Regions from separate parts of the Pseudoalteromonas sp. TAB23 genome, predicted to be linked through region 1. Evidence: predicted binding sites of a transcription regulator. Region 1 holds the regulator's gene; each other region holds the start of a gene.
The links. The regulator sigma-54, encoded in region 1, starts transcription at its own class of promoters, with help from an activator protein. The targets are predictions, from matches to a motif close to GTTGGCACGNNNNTNGNNT.

Region 1 (6,349 bases):
TTGCTACAGGTAGCCCTGCGCACTTTGAAGAAAAGCAATCAGATGGCACGACTATGAGCGCCAGTGCTGACGAAGTGCGTTATGATGTATCTAAGCGTTTTTTAACGCTTGTTGGTAATGCACAAGTATCGCAAGCGGGACAAAAAATAAATGCTAAAAGCATTACCTACGATATAGAGCAGCAGCTAATCAGTGCCGAAAAAGATGAAAACTCAACTGACCGCGTTCACACAATTTTAGTACCAATCGAGACTAAAAAAAGTAAAAAAAGCGACAAAGGTCAACCATGAGCACATTAAAAGCAGAGCTATTAGCAAAGAGTTATAAAGGCCGTGAAGTTGTAAAAAACGTCGGCCTTGAAGTCAAAGCTGGCAGTATTGTTGGCTTACTTGGCCCTAACGGCGCAGGTAAAACCACCACGTTTTATATGATAGTAGGACTTGTACCTAGCGACAAAGGTAAAATATCGATAGACGATAACGATATTACTCTTTTACCTATGCATAGTCGTGCTAGATTAGGCATTGGCTACTTACCGCAAGAGTCTTCAATATTCAGAAAGCTGACTGTTTATCAAAACTTAATGGCCATTTTAGAAACGCGCAAAGAGTTAAATAAACAAGCTAGAGAAGACACTCTCGATAAATTATTAGATGAATTTAGCATACAACACATTCGTGATAGCCAAGGTATGGCATTGTCGGGTGGCGAACGTCGTCGTGTTGAAATAGCACGTGCGCTGGCAGCAGATCCTAAATTTATATTACTGGATGAACCATTTGCAGGTGTTGACCCGATTTCGGTATTAGACATAAAGAAAATAATAGAACATCTTAAAAATCGTGGGATTGGTGTATTAATTACCGATCATAACGTAAGAGAAACCCTTGATGTTTGTGAAAAAGCCTACATTGTTTCTCATGGGGAGCTGATTGCATCAGGTACTCCAGAACACGTATTAAATGATAAAACAGTACGCGATGTTTACTTAGGCGAGCAATTTAGGCTGTAACATTTACGCCATGTCTTTAAGCATCTGCTAGTATTAATTATAACAACATAAAAGGATTGTTAGAGATACATGAGGCAATCACTACAGCTGCGCATGGGCCAGCAACTTACAATGACTCCACAGCTGCAACAAGCTATTCGTTTGTTGCAACTCAGTACATTGGATCTCCAGCAAGAAATACAAGAAGCTCTCGACAGCAACCCGCTATTAGAGGTTGAAGAAGCAGACTATTCAGAAGACGCTGCAGGTAAAAACGAGCAAAAAGCAGATACAGATGACATAACTGTTAGCGCATCTGCCGATGATGCTCCAAGCGAATACGAACAAGATAGTGGTGAAGCACTTGCAAAAGACACGCTAAGTGACGACATGGCTATGGATGTTAGTTGGGATGAGTACATGAGTGCCGCCCCAGCAGCATCATCGGGTCCGATGCCTGAAGACGAATCAATATACCAAGGCGCCTCTACTGAAACGCTCCATGAGTATTTAATGTGGCAGTTACAACTAACGCCATTTAGCCCTACAGACGAAGCTATTGCTATTGCTATTGTAGAAGCCGTCGATGATTCAGGTATTTTAACACTAAGCTGCGAAGAGATTTTAGAAAGCTTTAATCAAGAAAACGAAGATGATAACGAAGTCGAACTTGATGAAATTGAAGCTGTATTAAAACGCATCCAACTGTTTGATCCTGTTGGTATTGCTGCACGTAGTTTACAAGAGTGTTTGTGTATTCAGCTTAACCAGTTTGATAAAGAAACACCTTACATTAATGAAACAAAAATGATTTTAACCGAGCATATTGATTTATTAGCTGCTCGTGACTATCGTACATTAATGAAGAAAACTAAGCTCAAAGAAGAAGAGCTTAAAGAAGTAATGACATTAATACATACTCTTAGCCCTAAACCTGCAGATACTATTGTAAGAGAAGAATCTGAGTATGTTATTCCCGATGTGTCAGTTAAAAAAATTAAAGGCCGCTGGGTTGTTGAGTTAAACCCAGATAGCATGCCTAAAATTCGTGTTAATAGCCAATACGCTGCAATGTCTCGCACTGTAAAATCCAGTGGTGACAGCCAGTTTATTCGCTCGCATTTACAAGAAGCTAAATGGTTTATTAAAAGCTTAGAAAGTAGAAACGACACGCTATTAAAAGTAACAAATTGTATTGTTAAGCAACAACAAGGCTTTTTTGAACACGGTCCTGAAGCCATGAAACCAATGGTTTTAAATGATGTTGCTGAAATGGTAGAAATGCACGAATCAACAATTTCGCGCGTAACAACCCAAAAGTATATGCACACACCCCGTGGTATATTTGAGCTTAAATATTTTTTCTCAAGCCATGTAAGCACCGAAAACGGTGGTGAATGTTCATCTACAGCAATCCGTGCGCTTATCCGAAAATTAATCGCAGCAGAAAACTCAGCAAAACCATTGAGTGATAGCAAAATAGCGGATATATTGGCTGAGCAAGGAATTAAAGTAGCGAGACGTACAATCGCAAAATACCGCGAATCTCTGGCTATTCCACCGTCAAATCAGCGTAAAAGTTTGATTTAAGACGCAAAAAAAGAGGGTAATGCTTATGCAACTAAACTTAACTGGTCGTCACGTAGAATTAACCGATTCACTAAGAGACTATATTAATACCAAATTTGCGAAGCTAGAAAGACACTCTGATCATATTAATAATGTTCATGTCATTCTCGATGTAGAAAAATTAAATCAAAAAGCAGAAGCCACCATACACGTAAGCGGTGCTGAGCTATTTGCCTCTACAGAACATCAAGATATGTATGCCGCCATTGACTCGTTGATCGACAAGCTCGATCGACAAGTAATTAAACACAAAGAGAAGCTTGCTCGACACTAATATGATGAAATTAAGCTCACTTATATGCCAGGACTGCAGCAAAGCTGCGGTCCTTTTTAATAGCAAAAAAAGAATTTTAGAGTTCATTAGCGAACTTGCTCACGACAAACTTCCGTATTTACCGCAACAAGATATTCTTAATGCTTTAATGAGCAGAGAAAAATTGGGTAGTACAGGTATAGGGCGTGGCATTGCCATTCCTCATGGAAGAATGAGCGGTGCAGAAGAGCCTTTGGCTTTAGTACTCGTTAGCGAAACTCCAATAAATTTTGATGCAATCGATAATCGCCCTGTTGATATTTTCGTCGCACTCATCGTACCAGATGGCGATAACCAGCAGCACTTAAAGACTCTAGCAACCATTGCTGATAAACTAAACAACAAAGATTTTTGTAAACAGTTACGCAGTGCAAAATCAGATGCTGAGCTTTACCAAGTTATTGTCAATCAATCATAGTTTTATAAAGGGTGTTAAATGGAGTTAATTATCATAAGCGGCCGTTCTGGTTCTGGAAAGTCGGTTGCTTTACGCGTTGTAGAAGATTTAGGTTATTATTGCGTAGATAATATTCCAGTTAACTTGCTTCCTTCATTAGTTCGCAGTGTGTCTGATAGCTATGATAAAATTGCTGTTAGCATTGATGTGCGTAACATCCCTAAACAACAAGATGAATTTAACGATATTCTTGAATACTTGCCTGGCTTTGCAAAACCTACGTTATTTTATTTAGATAGCGACGACCAAACATTGATCAAACGTTTTTCTGAAACTCGTAGATTACACCCACTATCAATTGACTCGTTGCCTCTTGATTTAGCCATCAAAAAAGAAAAAGAATTACTTGATGTATTAATCACCCGCGCCGACTTTATGATAGATACAACTGATTTAAGCGTTCATCAACTTGCTGAATCTATTCGTGAAAAGATTTTAGGTAAAAAAGATAAGCAACTGATTGTCACGTTTGAATCGTTTGGTTTTAAATACGGTATACCAAAAGAAGCAGATTACGTATTTGATGCACGCTTTTTACCAAATCCACATTGGGAACCTGAATTAAAACCTTTAAATGGGTTAGATCAACCCGTTAAAGATTATTTGGCCAATCACAGCATAGTGCAAAAATTCACATGGCAAATTCAGACATTTGTACAAACATGGTTACCGCACTTAGAGCGAAATAACCGCAGTTATTTAACCATTGCTATTGGGTGTACAGGCGGACAACATCGCTCTGTATATTTAGCGCAAACTATCGGTGAAAGTTTTGCAATGACACATCCCAATGTGAAAATTCGCCATCGCGAACAAGAAAAATAATATAGCTGAATAATCACCTGTTCAGCTTAGGTAGAGTAAGTTATGCATTGTGAAGACACTTTTTTAATAAAAAACAAATTAGGATTGCACGCCAGAGCAGCCACCGTGCTTGCCCAATTAGCAGTGCAGTTTGATGCGACAATTACATTATTTCAAGATGACAAAGAAGCTGCAGGCGATAGCGTACTTGCATTAATGTTACTTGAAAGTAGCCAAGGCAAAGAAGTAAAAGTTGTATGTAAAGGCCCCGATTCTGAGCAAGCTTTACATGCTGTTGGAGAATTAATAGCACAACGTTTTAATGAACAAGAATAAACAGTTATAAAAATAATGCTCGCATTACTAATGCCCCAACTAAAACAGATATATAAAATAAATACGGTTAGTGACGCCAGTTAACTCACCTCTCCCCATAAAGTAATATAAAAATTTATAAAGGACGCCAATGCCTGAAGCTTTTGAACAAGATTACCCACTACAGCAACTAAAACAGGTGACTAAGTCACTCAATAGTGGTCAATTTGTTCAAGTTAGGCGCATGCTCGCAAAAACAGCTCCTTGTGATACCGCATTATTATTAGAATCATCACCACATAAAATTCGCCGACTCCTTTGGCAGTTGGTTGATCCTGATGTGCAAGGCGATGTTCTTGAAGAACTCTCAGAAGATGTTCGTTTAGGCATTATTGCCCAAATGGAACCTAAGCACATTGCAGCCGCAACAGAAGATATGGGCCACGATGACTTAGGTGAAGTATTACGTAGTCTGCCGGACACCGTTTATAAAGACGTTGTTAGCGCGATGGACATTCAAGACCGTGAACGTGCAACACAAGCACTTTCGTATCAAGAGCGTTCTGCTGGCGCGCTAATGAACACCGATACGGTGACCATTCGCCCTGATGTTACGCTTGATGTTGTACTTAGGTATATTAGGCTACGTGGCGAGTTACCAGAAGGTACCGATGACTTGTACGTTGTTGATAAGCATAACTGCTTTATAGGCGCTTTATCGCTGAGTACATTATTAACTAACCCGCCAGAAAAGATTGTTCGCGATTTAATGGATGAAGATTGTGAATCCATTCCAATCTCAATGGATGAAAGTGAAGTCGCGCAATTATTTGAACGTCATAATTGGATATCGGCCCCCGTAGTTGATGATAACGATCAGCTCCTTGGTCGTGTCACTATCGATGACATCGTTGACGTAATCCGAGAAGATGCTGAGCATAGTTTATTGGGCTTAGCCGGTCTTGATGATGAAGAAGATACCTTTGCGCCAGTACTAAAAAGCTCTAAAAAACGCTCAGTTTGGTTAGGTGTCAACTTACTAACTGCACTTGCAGCTGCTTTTGTAGCTAGCTTTTTTGAAGGTACTTTAGATGTGCTCCCTATTTTAGCTGTGCTTAACGGTATTGTCCCTTCTATGGGTGGTGTTGCAGGTAGCCAATCATTAACGCTTGTTATTCGTGGTATTGCGGTAGGTCATATAAATCAAACTAACCAACGCTTTTTAATGATGAAAGAGCTTGCTATTGGCGCGTTAAACGGTGTTTTGTGGTCGTTGTTAATAGCAGGTGTTATTGCCCTATGGCAATGGGACTTTATGCTTGGTGGCGTACTCGCCTTCGCTATGTTTATGAACTTAGTGGTGGCAGGTGTTGCTGGTGCGAGTATCCCTATTATTCTTAAAAGAATGAATATAGACCCAGCACTTGCAGGGAGTGTGGTGCTAACCACGGTGACAGATATTGTGGGTATATTCGCCTTTTTAGGTACTGCTACTTGGTTGCTGGTTTAAATTAGAAACCTTTGCAAATAACTAAAGTAAAAAACACTTAGGGTAAAGCTGCAACTATGACAACGGATATCAAAAATAAAAAAGACACACCTAAAAAAACGCCAAAACAAAAAGGCCTATCAATATTAAAAAGTGTGTTGATATATGGTTTCATATTTTTCGTAATTTATAACGCTGTAAATTGGTGGCGACAACCTGTTATGCCAGCAAATCCTCAATTACAATTAATAGATTATAAAGGGCAAAACATTGATTTGTCAGCAATGAGCCAAGATAAACCAACACTTGTCTATTTTTGGGGAACTTGGTGCCCTATTTGTAGCATTACCT
Region 2 (4,028 bases), on a different contig from region 1:
TCGGTAGTGTCTGATAAGTTAAAGTCGCCACTGCCGTCATTATTAATATCATATTGACCACCAGGGGATACAAATACACCTGAGCTAATTTCAATTAAACGTGCTTGTTGTGCATCAGTTAAAGGAATGCGGCGGTTTGAAAGTGGGCCAGTTAAATCAATAGGTAAGTCGGCTTCTGTTGTAAATTGGCTGTAGCCTAATACGCGGTTATAACGCACATCAAATGCAAAAATTGTTTGCTGGTCGCTATTCCAAAGATAGGTAAGCTCGGTACGGTTTTGCGCGGTATCGGCACCATCTATAATTTCAACAAAGCTATTTTGTGCAATTTCTTCGCGTTGTAAGTGCTGAAAATACGTAATGTTTTTTATTGATGCGTTGTTGGAAAGTTCACGCTTATAAATGCTGTGTAGTAAATAAGTAGTGGCTTCGTTTTGATTATCAGGATCGGTAAGTACTGTACTACGGTCTATTTTTACTTGCCCAGTTGGTGAGATTATTGAACCTGCTGCCGGTACAGTACTGCCGTTTGCTTGCACGCCTTGGCCGGTAATATAAAGGCCATTATCTATTAGCGCTTGAGTAGGGCGGTTAATACCTGCGTTATCGGTAAATTCAACTTGGTATAACTCAAAGTTAATATCCCAGCTGCTCTTGTCATCGGGTAATACGCGTAATGATGCAAATAAGCTGTCGCTCTTTGTGCCTGAAAAGTCGTAGTAGCTGCCGTTATCTATGTGTTCAGCGCTTACTCTAAAGCCTACTTTGTCTTTTACAATGGGTGCACTGTAATCCACTAAAACACTGTACTGATCCCATCGACCTGCAGATACCGTTGCTTTGCCTTTACTTTCGTCAGTTGATGCTTTTTTAGAATGTAAGTTTACAAAACCACCGTTGCGTTGGCTTGAGCCAAATAATACCGGCGGCGCGCCTTTTACCACGTCTATCTGTTCTATAGAGTTGAACGATAAGGGCACACCAAAGCCGTTATTACCGGCTTGTCGGCGTGTGCCATCTTGAAAAAGCTCACCTAATTGCCCACGAATAGTAGGTAAACTAGGTGCGCCAAAACCACTGGCTGAATAGGTATTAGGGCTTACTGCGAGCACGTCTTGTAAAGTCGTAATATTGAGTTGCTCTATTAACTCGCTTGAAATTGGTGTGACTGAGCGGGCTATATCTTGTAGGGCTAAGTTGTCGCCAAAAGGGCCGTCTACAGTGGCGTTTTTAACCGAAAGACCTTGAGATTTAATAGCTTGGCCTGCCACCTCAATGCGCTCTATTGCGCCATCTTTTGTTGTTTTTGATTCTTCGGCTGCAAAAGCATTAAGTGGTGTATTTAATATAGTGGCTAGGGAAAGTGCTAAATATGCGTGTTTCAAACGTTTTCTCTCTACGGTTAAAATGTTGTTGGCGATAAAGACCGAAAGGATTAAAAATAAATTTCAGTAAAATTTCGATTCTTTTTGTTTTTTAGAACATAACAAAACAGATGTATTATAAAGGTGGTAATTAAGTACTATAGTTTTATCAGTCGATAAAATATCAATAGAGCGATTGTATTAGAGTGAATGTAAATATTTGCTTTTAATGGGCTTTTTAAATTATAGACTACTTTTCACCTGCTAACATTTTAAAGTTGTTAACTTTTACGCAGCATTTTTTAATTCCTAAAATAAGCTTCACTTTTATTACTACAAAGCTTAATTACTTTTTTAGTTAAAATAATTAAATTTTTTTGAAATAAAAAATAACTTATACGGTCTAGGTTACTTCAACGTTTATTAATATTCATTTAAGGAAATTTTATGACAGGTTCAATGAGTTCTGATGTGCAAAACCGTTTGCAATGGTCACTTTTATCTTTGCGTTTAGGCGTATTTATTGTAATGGTTATGTGGACGTTCGATAAATTCGTAAACCCTGGTCATAGCGCACGTATTTTCGAACATTTTTACGGTATTAGTGGCTCATCTGACATAGTTGCTTATGTTATCGGTGCTCTACAACTTGTATTAGTATTGGCATTTTTAGCGGGTATTAAAAAGCGTATAACTTACGGTATCATTTTTGTAATGCATGGCTTATCAACGCTTTCTTCGTACAACCAGTATATAGATGGCTTTAATAACTTATTATTCTTCACTGCATGGCCAATGTGGGCTGCGTGTTTCGCACTTTACTTGTTACGCGACCAAGACGTGAAATTTACTGTAAAGTAATAAAGTACATGCAAAAAAATTGGTTATAAGCCATAAGGCTTATAACCAATAAGTACACAGGGAGTGCGGAAGTCGGTTTATACGTTAATGCATAGCGTCGTTGTATTGCTTTGCTAAGCTTTGTTTTTGCCCTTCGGTTAGTGCTTTACCCGCTAATTGAAATACTTCGTGTTCTTCTTCACTTAAATGATGATGTACTAAATGGTGCAGCTTTTTAGCTGCAACTAACCATGCAGACGAGCTCATTTCGGTATCTTCAAGTTGTTCAATTAATTCATCAATTTCGTGATGTTCAGCTACGCTGTGGCGCGCTTTTTCATGAGTTAAGTCATCAAACATAAGTGGGTTGTAAAAGTAACGTTCTTCAAACTTTGCGTGCTGTTCTAATTCTGTTTTTAGCTCGTCCATTAGCGTGTGGCGCTGCTCTGTGTCGCCGTGCGTTTGAATAAGTGCATCTACTAATTTTCTTTGTTTGTCATGGTCATGACGTAGTGCTTCAAAAATATTCATAACTAATCCTTTTACAATTTATTTGCTTATACCATTAACTAGCAAACTAAATGCCAAATATTAAGTTGATGTATTTTATTGCTTTTATTTTGATTTTTTATTTTTATGCTGCTATCACTGTAAATTTTACAGTGATATGAATGCAATAATTTCAGGCTTTTACGTAGTTCAATTATAAAGTGAGTATAAATCCCTACAGAACCTTACAAATATTTACTGGTTGTTTATTTTATTGCAGTGATAAAGTAGCAACATTATTTAGGTACAACCTATATGTATTACTCCCACATATAATACCAATCGGTATAAATGCAGGTAGCACGTTAACTTAATAGGATAGTTTAAGGATGAACATAAAAAGCCCCATCGCCGCATTATTGCTGTGCGCTTTACTAAGTGCCTGTAGTACAGCCCCACGTTCTGACCCTAACTTATGCATTGAAGAGGCTGAAACGGTTGCTCGAAATGGCGCTCAAACAAGCTCAGAAGTTTATAATCAATGCATTAGCGCACAAATTAAAAAGGATGAAAAAAATGACACTTTTTTTGATGCTATCGGTACGTTCTTTTTTGAATTTTTTGTAATGGTGGTAGAAAAGTAAATAGGCTAACTTGCAGCTGTAATTTAAAGTAAATAAGTTGCGTAAAAATAGGATTAGTTATGAAGCAATTATTGATAGTAATTCCACTTTTTTTATTACTAAGCGCTTGTGCGGCACAGCCTTACGCAGGTTCGGCAAAATGTATGGAACAAGCAGATATTGCATACGAAACCGATACACGTAAAAATGAAACATTAGATAATGAATGCAAAGCTGCAAAAGTAAATACGCCTAATAAAGAGCTTGAGAATCACGGTTTGGTTGATAGAAGTCTTTTACAGCTAATCGTTAGCTTTTTAAATGGCGTATTTCAATAGTACATATACAGTAAAAATATAACTAAATAAGGTATGTATGAGGGAAGAACTAAGAGCAAAAATAATTACCGTATGCGATAAAAAAATAGCAGTTAAAGGCGAAAATGTAGGGCTTTCTTTTTATGCCTTTTTTGCTAATAAAAACGACGACCCAGAGCTACTTATGGAAGCTGCTACTTGGTGGATACACACCCATAAATTAGATCATTTTGTAAAAGCACATAAAATTAAACAAATGGTTTTAGACGGACTTTAGTCAATTAACTGAGCCAATACTTTTAGCTGTGTTTATTTAATCAACTACGACTTGGTTTCTTCCGTTTTCTTTTGCTTTATAAAGTAATTTATCTGCATGCTTAATAAGAATATCCAGT
Region 3 (6,349 bases), on a different contig from region 1:
CTAATAAAGCACGATAACGAAGGGTTATTATTTGTTGGATTGGGCGTTTCTTTTTATGTAGTTATAGTGATTATTTACCTCATTAAAGGGGGCTTTCCGTTAAAAATGTATTTTCAATACGCTTATAAAGATGAGTTTCTAAACACCATTGATACTAATGCCTATAAACATTTAAGTTTTGCATTTGTATTTTGCCTTCTTGGAGTTTTTTATAATGGCGATGAAATAGCTAGCGAGGTCTCGCATGCAACTATGGCAATATTCTACCTAGGTATCATGCTCTTGGTATATGGCGCTTCATTGCTTTGGCAAAATCGTGATTAGGAGAGGAAATGCAAAATAACATAGCAAAGTATCGAAAAGAAGCTGGGCTTTCACAGCAAGAACTTGCTGATGCTATTAACGTGTCGCGCAAAACAATAAGTACCGTAGAAACAAACCGGTTTACGCCGTCGGTAATAATTGCTCTAAAAATAGCAAAGCATTTTAATACCTCAGTCGAAAGCCTCTTTGTACTGGATGAAAATGATTGATACATGTTAAAGCATTAGTCTCATTTTATTAGCAAAAATACCGATTTAGTCACTTCAATTACAACGTATGGAGGACAGCGCTGTTGTTATTAGCGTAATTGCGCTAAAATAGACCAGCAAAAAAATATATATCTAAACCGGAGATTCTACAAGGCATGAAAAAACTGCTAATTTCACCGTCAAAAATGACGCTAGGCGAACAAGAAAATCAAATCTATCAGAACATTCTGAAGCAATCTTCAGAGTTAAGCCTTAACCTTATGGCCGTGAAAGTAGAAAACCACCCTGATGATTTTTTACCTTGGTGTTACGAATTGCTAAGTGCAAGCAGAGATCGTATGAACTACGATTTGCTAGAGCCACAGCAGTTACTAGTACTTAAGAAGCTACACGATCAGCTTATTTCAGCTATCAGCTTTTTACAGGTTAAAACTTTACGTATTGCTCCGTGGCCTGTTGTAAGTGTATTTGTAGAACAACACAAAGACGTTATTGCACTTGATGAACAGCTTCGTTTGGTAGACTACATTAAAAGCATTCGTGAACAGTCTCTTAAAGATATGATTCCTGAAGACTTACTTGCGTTTAGCGGTAAGCACATGGCATCACTTGATCCAAGCACATACAACTTTGACGTTGAATGGTTTGCATCTACAAAGAGTGCAAAGAGCTTCCATCAAATGCTTGGTGATTTACCAGGTGCTTTTGACGATGCACTAGTGAATATTCCACTTGAAGGTGATATTACTCAATACGAATATCAACAATTTGTTGCTGCTTATTCAAAAATATTCACCGACAACAACGAAAAACCAACACTTGCGCCTGCAACACGACTGCTTGCAATGCGTCGCCCTGATTTATTTACTCCGATTACAAATAATCGATTAGATGCATTATGTGGTGCCCTTGGTGTTTCTAAACTTAAAAATAGTGATTTTGAGCGTTACTGGCAAGATATCGTAAAAGGTATTCAAGCTATGTCATGGTACAAAATGGCTAAACCTAGTAATGAGTTAGAAGAACAATTGGTTGCTATTAAAGCATTAATTCCATGTTTCTTTCACTACGCTGATGCTAAAACACCAGATAACTCTAACTACATTAAACTGCTAACCAAGCCTAAACGTACTACAACTACAACAGGTAAAACTCAGCGTAGAGGTAAAGAGTCTGCAGAAATTTTAGTAGACCGTGCTCTTGCTGCTGACGATATTCCTGAACACATTCGCAGTAAACGTGATTCAATTGTGAGTGAAGTACAAAAAGGTCGCAGCGTAAACGAAACAATTAGCCTTATGCGCACTATATTCGGCTAAAACCTTCTAATTTAGCCGTACTTTTATGGTGCGGCTAGGTTAATTTATGCACCAGCAGTGTGCGCAACATCTTCCTTCATGTTATATCCCCACCCTATTCATAAAATTCAAGCTCATGTTTTTAATAAATAAAAAATAATTTTTAATAAAAAATAATGAAGCTGGCACATACAGTGCAATTATCCCGTTAGTTAAACAATAAAAAGCCGTCAGCCTAAAGGTTCCGATTACATAATAAAAACCTTGGCGAGCAAAAATCATATAACGGGAAATGGACATGCTAAAACTAAAAAAAACCATCGCTATAAGTGCTATAGCATTAATGGGCGCAACATCTTTAACGTCAACAGCCGTACATGCTGAAGTAACTGCTAATGCAGCGGCAACATCAAACTACTTATGGCGTGGTCAAGAGCAAACTGGGGGCGATGCAGCTATTTCAGGCGGTATTGATTACGCCAATGAATCGGGCTTTTATGCAGGTACTTGGGCTTCAAACGCATCGTGGGCCGATGAAATGACCTATGAGCTTGACTTATATGCAGGCTTTGGTGGCGATATTAACGAAAGTGTTAGCTACGATGTTGGTTATATTTATTACGCTTACCCAGACGCAGCTTCTGAAGCAGACGCAGATTTCTCTGAAATTTACGGTAGCATCAGTGTTGAAGGCTTTACCTTTGGTGCTTCTGTATTAGCAACATCAGCTGCAAGTGGTGATGGTACAGACTTTGGTGATTCACTTTACCTCACAGCTGACTACGGTTTTGCTGTTGGCAGTAACGGCACTGAAATGGCACTTCACTTAGGCCATTACTCTGGTGACTTTATTGGTGATGACAATATTCTAGATTACGGTGTATCAATTTCGAAAGACGGTTTTACTTTTGGTTTGTCTGATACAGATATGGATGATTCAGATATTAAAGCTTACGTTGCTTATTCTGTAGACTTTAATTTATAAGAAAGAATGTGTTACTTGCTGCAACACGAAGGGCCTTTTGGCCCTTTTCTTGTTTTTGAATAAGACCCCTCACACCTGTTAACAAACCGTTACAATTGAATGAAAACAATACATACTTTTTCCTTTATTCTATTACTTAGTCACTGGGCATTTATAACTGCCTAGCCATAAAATAGGTATAAAGGAATAATAATGAAATCACCTAACGCTTTTAGCGCCCTACTCGATATTTATATAAATCCTAGTAAAGCTTTCAATGGTATTGAACACGCCAAAGGTTGGTCATGGTTAGCATTTATATGTATTACCCTTGCTAGTATCGCTAGTGTTTATATTTTTTACTCTAGTGTTGATATGCAGTTTTTGATTAATGAGCAAGTAGCAGCATCAAGTATAGATGCAACAATTGGCGAGCAAAAAGCAATTCGTCAAAGTATAGAGCTAAATGCAGAAAACCAAATTTGGTTTGCTCTGTTTGGCAGCGTAATGGGGCTAGCTATTATGAATGCACTCATGGCACTTTATTATATGCTTGTGGCTAAACAAGATCCTGAATCAGAACATAGCTACGGAGCTTGGTATGGATTCTCTACCTGGACAATGATGCCAGTTGTTATTTCAAGCCTAGGCACAATTGCTCTTGTACTAAGTGCAAGTACAGATCAAATATCTCAACAAGCCGTATTTAGCTACGCATCTATTAACCAATTAATAATAGGACTTGAAATTGGCCATCCTTTTTATAGCTTATTAGAATCAATAAACTTATTTAGCTTTTGGAGCATTGCGCTGGGAATGATCGGCTTAAAATGCTGGACTAATTTTTCAACTAACAAAGCACTCCTATTCTCTGCACTTCCTTCAATCATTATTTTTGGTATTTGGGCAGTCATTGCAGCAATGTAACCACTAGATGGGGGTATGTATTGCCTCCGCATTACTTAATTCACGGATAGATAAAAATGAAAAAAGCAATAATCATCACACTCGCTGTAGGCGCATTTATAGCCCTAATTGTGTCAAAGCAAATTTCTGGCGATGAAAAACAAGCCGAAGTAAATATTGCTCAAGTAGAGCTAGGCGACATTGCTGACTCAATAATGGCTTCAGGTAATTTAGTTTTTAATACACAAGTGCAATTACGCTCTGAAGTGACAGGCCGAGTAGATAAAATATTTGTTCAAGAAGGCCAAGGAGTGAAACAAGGCGATATGTTAATGCGCCTTGATACAACCGCTTTTGAATCTGAAGTTACCCGTAGTAAAGCAATCCTTCGCGCCACAGAGATTGAAATTAAACATAGTAGAACACGCCTTACTAATCTAGAGCGACAACTTAAAAGACAAAAAGACTTATACGATGTCGGTTTAGGTAATCAAGAGAGCTACGAGAATATTGAAAGCGCACGCGATCTGGCTAAAATCGATATTGAATCACGAATAGAGTCGTACAACCAAGCACAAGCATCACTACAAATTGCGCAAGATCGCTTAAGTAAAAGTGTATTTAGAGCTCCAATGAGCGGCTTGCTTGCATCTGTAAATATTAAAGAAGGTGAAACCGTTATAGCCGGTACTACTAATATTATTGGTTCTGATTTGATGTTAGTAGCCGACCCAAGCGCTATTTTAGCCGAGCTACGTGTTGATGAAACCGACATTGCGAGTATTAAGCTTAACCAAAAAGCGAATATTTATGCGGCCGCATACCCCAATAAACCATTTAGCGGCACAGTAATCAATATTGGTACTTCAGCTAAAAACCAAGCAGGCTCTCAAGGTTTATCGTTTAAAGTAAAAGTATTACTCGATACTACTGAGCGCCAGCTATATGCAGGAATGAGTTGTAGAGCAGAGATCGCAACAAGCATTGCCGAAAATGGTCTAAAACTTCCAATAGAGGCAATCCAAAAAGAAGACGATAAAACATTTGTGTGGCGACTAAATAGCGATAATACAGTTAGCAAAATTGCTGTAACTGTTGGAATATCATCTGATATAGAGCAAGCAATTACTGACGGCTTAAATGAAGGCGACAACATTGTTATTGGTCCTGCGCGCCCAGTAAGTCTTCTGACTGAAGGTGATGTAGTAAAACTTAAGTCAGATGCAGACAAGGAAGAAGCCTAATGTCTGCGGTAATCAAACTTGAGCATATTAATAAACAATACAAAATGGGCTCAGAGGTATTTAAAGCACTTGATGATGTAAACGTACATATAATGCAAAACGAATACGTGGCGATTATAGGACCTTCTGGTTCAGGCAAGTCGACCTTGATGAACTTACTAGGTTGTTTAGATACACCCACCAGTGGCGAATACTACTTAAAAGACAAACTAGTAAAAAGTATGACCGAGACAGAGCTAGCTCATCAGCGTAATGAAAGTGTCGGGTTTATATTTCAAAGCTTTAATTTAATACCACGTGCAACCGCACTAGAAAATGTAATGCAGCCTCTAGTGTATCGCTTCATCCCTAGCAAACAGCGCAAGCAACAAGCCCTAGAAGCACTAAAACGGGTAGGTCTCGGTGATAAAGTTAATCATTTATCTAGCCAGCTATCGGGCGGGCAACGTCAACGGGTTGCTATTGCCCGCGCTTTAGTCACAAAACCACATATATTATTAGGAGATGAACCCACAGGTAACCTTGATAGTAAAACGACCCGCGAAATTATGGATTTGTTTGATGAGCTGCATAACGAAGGTCACACTATTATTTTAGTAACACATGAACAAGAAATTGCCGATCATTGCCAACGCGTAATTCGTTTAGTCGACGGTAAAGTGGTAAGTGATGTAACTAAAGATGAAGGAATCAAGCAGCATGTTTAAATCAGCTCTTGCGATAATGGAAGGCACTAAAGCCGCTTTTTCAGCTATTAAAGCTAATGCAATGCGCAGCGCACTGACCTGTTTGGGCATTATTATTGGTGTTGCCGCCGTAGTTACTGTAGTTGCAGTAATGCAGGGTTTTACAAAGCAAATAAATGATCAATTTGCTGATATGTCGCCAGATGTAACAACAATAAAGCCTTACACCAGTATTGAACTCGAAATGGTTGGTAAAAATGCCAAGCTTACCTACGACGATTTTTTAGCTTTAAAGTCGCGTATAAAAGAAGCTGAAACGCTAACTGCCCTAATGTTTACCTGGCGTTTTTCGGGAGGGGCTGAGTATGGAAATAAAAGCCATTCATCGCGTGTAATAGGTACTGAGCAAGACTATCAAAAAGCGTATCGTACTTACCCTGAACTTGGCCGCTTTATTCGTGCCGAAGATGATGATAAACGTAGAAGAGTCGCGTTTATTGGCCCTTCAATCAAAGAAAAGCTAAACCTTCCTGAAAACCCAGTAGGTGAATATATAAAACTAGGTGGTGAATGGTTTAGGATTATTGGTGTTGCTGAAAAACAAGGTAGCTTATTTGGTTTTGACCAAGACGATTACATTAATATTCCAATTAGTACCATGAGTGCTTTAGAAGGCGGAAGTACACAAACTAATGTGCAAATTATGTTTAGGTTAAAT
Region 4 (6,349 bases), on a different contig from region 1:
AGCGATGTAAAAGCTGAAGTGATTGGTAACCAAGTAATCGACGCACTTAAAAAAGCAGATGACAGCGTAGTAATGCGCCGTATTGAGTTTGTAGGCCCAAGTGTAGGTGAAGACTTAAAAGAGCAGGGTGGCCTTGCCATGTTAACTGCACTTATTTGTATCTTAATCTACGTTGCGTTTCGTTTTGAATGGCGCTTTGCTGTGGGTGCGGTAGGTGCACTACTTCATGATGTTATTATTACTGTGGGTTTATTTTCGGTATTAGGTTTAGAGTTTGATTTAACTATATTAGCGGCAATTCTTGCGGTAATAGGTTATTCACTTAACGATACAATTGTTGTATCTGACCGTATACGTGAAAACTTCCGCAAAGTGCGCATTGACGATACTGTAGAAATTATTGATATTTCACTTACGCAAACACTTAACCGTACACTTGTAACCTCAATCACGACTATTTTAGTATTGATTGCTTTGTTTGCATGGGGCGGACAAACCATTCATGGCTTTGCAACTGCATTGCTGTTTGGTGTGTTTATTGGTACTTATTCTTCGATTTATGTTGCGAGCTCTGTTGCTATAGCAATGGGCGTAAGCAAAGAAGACTTAATACCAGAAGTAATTGAAAAAGAAGGTGCAGACCAAGACGCTATGCCGTAATGGTTTTGTAACTACTTTAAAAAACCGCTCATTGAGCGGTTTTTTATTGCCTGTAATATATTTATGCGCACGATTGTTTTAGCTTTACTGTGCAAGTATGAATAAACAGTGCTAACTTTGTAGAGCACGCCATGAGTGTAACGTCGTACTATGTATTTAAAATAAGTATTTATAGCGCGGTTATTAATAAGTACAGTTACATAATATCGTCATCTTACATTTAGGCGCTCGAAGCTATTTAGCTTAAATAACGCGATAATTTAAACTATCAATAATAACTGTTAAAACTACCGATAATAACTAAGGTGATAATTATGTTGCCATTAAAGTATTTAGTTAACGTAGTAAGTTTGTTTATATGCAGCGCTTTAGCAAGTGACGTAAATATCGTAAATGTAGCGCAGGAGCAGCGTGTGCAATATGCTCGTGACGACTACCTTAACGAGCTATTAGAAAAAGCATTGGTGAGCGCACAATACCCTGCAGAGATTAACCCCGTTTTAATTCATCCTCATCAACAACGTACTTTAATAGCACTAGATACAAAAAATTTAGATTTATACTGGAGTATGAGCAGCCCCGAAAGAGAGTCTTTAGCTATTGCGATTAAAATCCCATTGTTTAAAGGCTACATAGGTAAAAGGGCACTATTAACAAGTAAGAACAGCATTGCTAGATTTAAAGGTATTACTAGCTTAGAGCAGTTAGGTAGGCTTTCTGCGGTGCAAGGTCATGATTGGCCTGATACAAAAATAATGGCGTTTAATGGCCTGCATATAAGGCCGTTTGCAAATTATCAGGCTATGTTTGCCTTAACAAGTGCAGGGCGTATTGATTACTTCCCACGTTCATTTATCGAGGTTAATTCAGAGCTAGCGGCAAATAAACAAAGTAACCTAGTGATAGTACCTAATTTATATATGAGTTATCCAACAGGGTTTTATTATTTTGTATCAAATAGTAAGCCAGAGCTTGCAGTGGCAATTAAAAAAGGGCTTGAGATAATGCAAAAAAATGGTGAGTTTGATGCTTTATTTGATGAATATTTCGCAAAAGATTTAAACTCGTTACCTTACGAAAAAGGTAAAACAGTAGAACTGAAGCTAGATAACCCTTATTTTTAAGCACAAAAAAAGGAGCCTGAGCTCCTTTTTAGTATGCTATTAATAGCATTTAATTAGCGAAGTAACGACTCAGTTAATACTGGACGAATTTCACGAATAATTGCTTGAGTCAATTTTGGTGAACCACAGATAATATTGCCGCTGTGGTTATAGTTATTACCACCAGCGAAATCTACAACCATACCGCCCGCTTCTTTAACCATAAGTTCGCCTGCAGCAGAGTTCCAAGGTTTTAAACCAATTTCAAAAAATCCATCAACACGGCCAGCTGCAACGTATGCCATATCTAAAGCAGAACAACCTGCACGGCGAATGTCTGCAGTGTGTACAAATAATGCTTTAAACGCTTCAGTGTATGCATCCATGTGGTTTTTGTTTTTGAAAGGGAAACCAGTAGCAAGTACAGTGCCTGCAAGAACCGTAGTTTTGCTAACACGTAGACGTTTGCTGTTTAACTGAGTGCCTTGACCGCGAGATGCAGTGAAAAGCTCACCACGAATTGGATCATAAATAACAGCTTGGTCTAAACGACCTTTAACTTTAAGTGCGATAGAAACCGCGTAATGAGGGATACCTTTGATGAAGTTAGTTGTTCCATCGATAGGGTCTACAATCCATTGGTAATCATCATCCTTGCCTTTATGCTCACCTAATTCTTCACCAACAATAGAGTGAGTAGGGTAAGACTGTAAAATAGTGTCACGAATTACGGCTTCGGCTTCTTTATCAATGTTAGTTACTAAGTCGTTAGCGCCTTTTTGTTGCACTTCAACTTTTGATAAATCCTCACTTGCGCGAAGTAAAATTTTGCCTGCGTTGCGCGCAGCGCGAACCGCAATGTTTAACATTGGATGCATGGTATTACCTTTGGGTTGTAAAAGAACGTTTATATATTTCAGCCGGCGTATTTTAGCGACTTTTGACATAAAGTAAACAATAAACCCCAAATACTTATGTTTGTTTTTTATACAAGATTGAAAAGTGTCTATATTTTTAAAAAATAATAATGAGCAATTAATAAGTCATTATGTTCCTTTGTGTGTTAATTAAATTGAATTAATTTTAAATAACGCTTTACCTAAAGTTAGCTTAAGGTTTTATCGTGATCCTAACTTAATTGATAGGACAACATTATGTATTTAGAGCACGTAAACTTAGTCGCGAGTGATATAGATAGCATGCTTAAATTTTATCGCGCTGTATTTCCACATTGGTCGATTAGAAGTGAGGGCAGAGGCGATTGGCATGGAAAACCAAGACGCTGGGTACACTTTGGAGATGACACGCATTACATTGCGATAAGCGATCATGGTGAGGGTGAAAACAGAAACTTATCGGGCCATCAAATTGGTTTTGCACACTTTGCTTATGTAACTAATAATTTAAGCGCAGTAGTAATGCGCTTAAATAAAGTGGGTTTTACAGTAAGCAAGCAAGGTAGCGAGAATCCTTTCAGAAAGAATGTTTACTTTATTGATCCCGCCGGGTTTGAGTTGGAATTTGTAGAGTATTCAAGTGACATACCAAGCGAACGAAATAACGATTTATAATAAAATACTAAGCAGCACGCTAAAGTGCTGCTAGTCAATTATTGTGAGCGGTTATTATTACCCGTGCCAAACTGGGTTTTTAGCTCATTTGCAAAGCTCATAAATTTTTCTTTAATTGTGCGCTTTATTTTTACTTCAACCGATCCCATAACTGCCTTTCCTTCAATATGAATAGTAGGACCTTGGCGTTTGTTAAGCGACACAGATTTATTTTCAAGACTACTTAAAATACAAAACATTTTAGACACTACATTTACATGCTCTGGTACGTAAATCTCATCGCTACCAAAAATACAGTTAACGTGAATAGTTACATTTTGATGCGCAAAAATGGCATCAGTAAAATCAAGTACCACCGATCCCATAAAGTTACTTAAATATATATTTTTTGGGACAACCCACTGACCGCTTCGTTCGTTAGAGCCTAAAATACTGCGTAATGTAAAATCATCATCACTGTTTTGCTGTGCACTATAATGTGGTTTAAATTGCGATTGTTTTTCTGCTTTATATTGCTGATCGGTATTAAGTGTTAAGTCTTCTACTAAGGCTAGCAGTGCTTCGTTATTAGGTGCATCCATCGCGCTATCGAGTCGCCTCTCAAATGCATCAACAGAAATAACCCCATGACTGTAATTATAAATTAATTGGTCAATTACTTGTTCGCGTACTTGCTCTATTGGGCGGTCTTCAACTTTTACAGACATGGGGCATTCCTTATTATATTTACTATTGATACTGCTCTTGATGTTTATATGCAAAGCACGCACCAAATATAATCACCCTAATTATCAGTAGGTTAATTTATAATGATGTTTTTTATTTTGTTATATTAACGATAGATTAACCAAAAGTGCAATTATCTAGTTATTTTCACTATTTGAGAAAGTTTTACCGAGTAGCCTGTAAATAGTTACACAGCTATAGATAGTGCCTTATCCCCAAATTATATCAAGTTGTTGAAATGTATATATAAATAAAGTTGGCCTAAAGCTCGCATTAGTTAAAGTGTCTTTAATCAAAAGGAGAAAGATTATGAAAACATTTAACAAATCTATTATCGCGGCTTTAGTTCTTGGTACTACGGCTATGGGTGCCCAAGCAAACAGCTGGGAAAACGAAAGTAAAGATGCTTGGATTGATGGTAAGGCAGAAACAGTTCTACTTATGAACACTAATCTAAACAACTTTGACATTAACACTGATGTAAAAAATGGCAAGGTAGTACTTACAGGTAAAGTTAATAGCGAGCTTGATAAAGAGCTAGCAGAAGAACTTGTACTTAGCCTAGATGGTGTATCTGATGTTGATAACAGCCTTACTGTTGTTAAAAGCATGGATACCAAAGATAAAAGCAATGACATGATGGACGATGATGATAACGACCTAACGGACGCTAAAATCACCACTGTAATCACAACTCGCTTCCTGTTTGACTCAGAAGTTGGTGGTACAGACATCGATGTTGATACCGACAACGGTATTGTAACTCTGAACGGTTCAGTAGAGTCTGAAGCTGAAAAACAACTAGCAGTTAAAATTGCTAAAAATGCTGAAGATGTTCGTGACGTAGTTGATAAACTAGCTATTGTTGCTGAATAATACAGTATAGTTAAGGCCCACTAACACTGGGCTTTACGCCTTTTTAATGCTTAATTTAAATGGAGTTTAGTCATGGATATTATTCGTATAATACTTTCGGTTTTATTACCGCCATTAGGTGTGTTTTTGCAAGTTGGTTTAGGTATGCATTTTTGGTTAAATATTTTATTAACACTGCTAGGTTATTTCCCAGGGTTAATACATGCAATCTACATTATTGCGAAAAAATAATGACAGATTATATATTGTGTAAGCCGACTACTGAGGCCTAATGATACAAGTGCCCCAGTACTGTTCGGCTCACAATATTAGTTTTTAAAGTAAATATTTTTTATCAAAATCTAATTTTTAATTTACTCAAACTAAGTGATTTATTTCTTGTAACTCACTCCCAACATTCCCTCAGCCAAACCATTGTTTATTTCAATTAAGCTCTCTAACTAACCGTAGTGTTCTGATTCTGTATTGATGCCAGTTAGGAAATCTTTAACATTAGTTTGTTTATATATCTACAATACGCAATTAATTACTCTATTATTTAGTGACAATATTACTATCACTTCTAGTGTTATCATTAAACCAAGCTTTTACGCATATTGAGGTAGCTAATTGAATATTCGACTTATACTGTCAGGCGTTGTGTCATTCGTTTTTTATTTTAGCTGGGCCTACTGGGCGAACAGTTCGGCAGATATTGCTAAATCGGTCACGCTTCAAGCTGCATTAGTACAAGGTTTGTATAGTGGATTTGTAACGCTGTTTTTTACTTTTATTTTAGAAAAGGTCGTCAAAAAGTATAAGTCTAGTTATGTAACGCTTGCGTTTGTAACTCCAATTATTTGTATGTTTCATTCTAAAACACCACAAAACGTAGCAATACGACAAAGCTTCAATAATGCAATTAACTCTAGCGCCTCGTATTTAGGTAACAAAAAAATAGCAGGTGTACTTTTTGCGCCTATTATTCCGATTACTGTTCAATCGAGCTTAGTGATTATGGTGAATGTAACTAATCAGACACCTAATTTGGCACTTACAGTAGCCCCAAGCATATTTTTTACAGCCTTGTATGCCTACACATATATGTTAGCTTTACTTAAAAAAGCAGAGCGTTAAATATAAAAGACTACATGTGGGAGTAGGGTTTTTATAATTTAATGCAGAGAACATCATGGGAAATATCTTGTATTTTATGCTTATACCCACCTAAAAGATTACTATTTAAGCAGTTAGCTTACTGATTGTTAAAATAAAGGTGTTTGGTAGTGACAAGCACCTAAAAAGTTTTTATACTGCAACCCGCTTTAGTCGCTCTGTGACTGAACGCTTCAAAAATTAACTGCCTAGCAGTTATATAAAAGTTGGCCCCTTAGCTCAGTTGGTTAGAGCACACGACTCATAATCGTTAGGTCC

Region 2: L654_RS0109030 (hemerythrin domain-containing protein) is a predicted target of sigma-54. The motif match lies at 2,775-2,793, and genes of this name have one in related genera.
Region 3: L654_RS0111445 (TorF family putative porin) is a predicted target of sigma-54. The motif match lies at 2,013-2,031, and genes of this name have one in related genera.
Region 4: L654_RS0119440 (BON domain-containing protein) is a predicted target of sigma-54. The motif match lies at 4,316-4,334, and genes of this name have one in related genera.

What each region holds. Positions count from the first base shown of each region.
Region 1 covers NZ_AUTP01000133.1:15,022-21,370, reverse strand. Annotated here, with positions in the region: gene lptA (lipopolysaccharide transport periplasmic protein LptA) at 1-290, shown strand, start outside; gene lptB (LPS export ABC transporter ATP-binding protein) at 287-1,012, shown strand; gene L654_RS0104915 (RNA polymerase factor sigma-54) at 1,082-2,581, shown strand; gene hpf (ribosome hibernation promoting factor) at 2,607-2,894, shown strand; gene ptsN (PTS IIA-like nitrogen regulatory protein PtsN) at 2,899-3,351, shown strand; gene rapZ (RNase adapter RapZ) at 3,370-4,215, shown strand; gene L654_RS0104895 (HPr family phosphocarrier protein) at 4,258-4,530, shown strand; gene mgtE (magnesium transporter) at 4,661-6,019, shown strand; gene L654_RS0104885 (protein disulfide oxidoreductase) at 6,076-6,349, shown strand, end outside.
Region 2 covers NZ_AUTP01000186.1:16,837-20,864, reverse strand. Annotated here, with positions in the region: gene L654_RS0109040 (TonB-dependent receptor) at 1-1,385, opposite strand, end outside; gene L654_RS0109035 (hypothetical protein) at 1,812-2,225, shown strand; gene L654_RS0109030 (hemerythrin domain-containing protein) at 2,310-2,735, opposite strand; gene L654_RS0109025 (hypothetical protein) at 3,083-3,337, shown strand; gene L654_RS0109020 (hypothetical protein) at 3,397-3,654, shown strand; gene L654_RS0109015 (DUF6500 family protein) at 3,692-3,910, shown strand; partial or broken gene L654_RS1000000128560 (GGDEF domain-containing protein) at 3,947-4,028, opposite strand, start outside.
Region 3 covers NZ_AUTP01000212.1:19,909-26,257, reverse strand. Annotated here, with positions in the region: gene L654_RS0111460 (hypothetical protein) at 1-324, shown strand, start outside; gene L654_RS0111455 (helix-turn-helix transcriptional regulator) at 333-533, shown strand; gene L654_RS0111450 (hypothetical protein) at 689-1,852, shown strand; gene L654_RS0111445 (TorF family putative porin) at 2,130-2,816, shown strand; gene L654_RS0111440 (YIP1 family protein) at 3,009-3,722, shown strand; gene L654_RS0111435 (efflux RND transporter periplasmic adaptor subunit) at 3,779-4,945, shown strand; gene L654_RS0111430 (ABC transporter ATP-binding protein) at 4,945-5,652, shown strand; gene L654_RS0111425 (ABC transporter permease) at 5,645-6,349, shown strand, end outside.
Region 4 covers NZ_AUTP01000304.1:6,734-13,082, reverse strand. Annotated here, with positions in the region: gene secF (protein translocase subunit SecF) at 1-660, shown strand, start outside; gene L654_RS0119460 (transporter substrate-binding domain-containing protein) at 975-1,784, shown strand; gene suhB (inositol-1-monophosphatase) at 1,838-2,641, opposite strand; gene L654_RS0119450 (VOC family protein) at 2,918-3,334, shown strand; gene L654_RS0119445 (LiaF domain-containing protein) at 3,373-4,041, opposite strand; gene L654_RS0119440 (BON domain-containing protein) at 4,370-4,936, shown strand; gene L654_RS1000000127425 (YqaE/Pmp3 family membrane protein) at 5,009-5,167, shown strand; gene L654_RS0119430 (hypothetical protein) at 5,546-6,052, shown strand; tRNA gene L654_RS0119425 (tRNA-Ile) at 6,300-6,349, shown strand, end outside.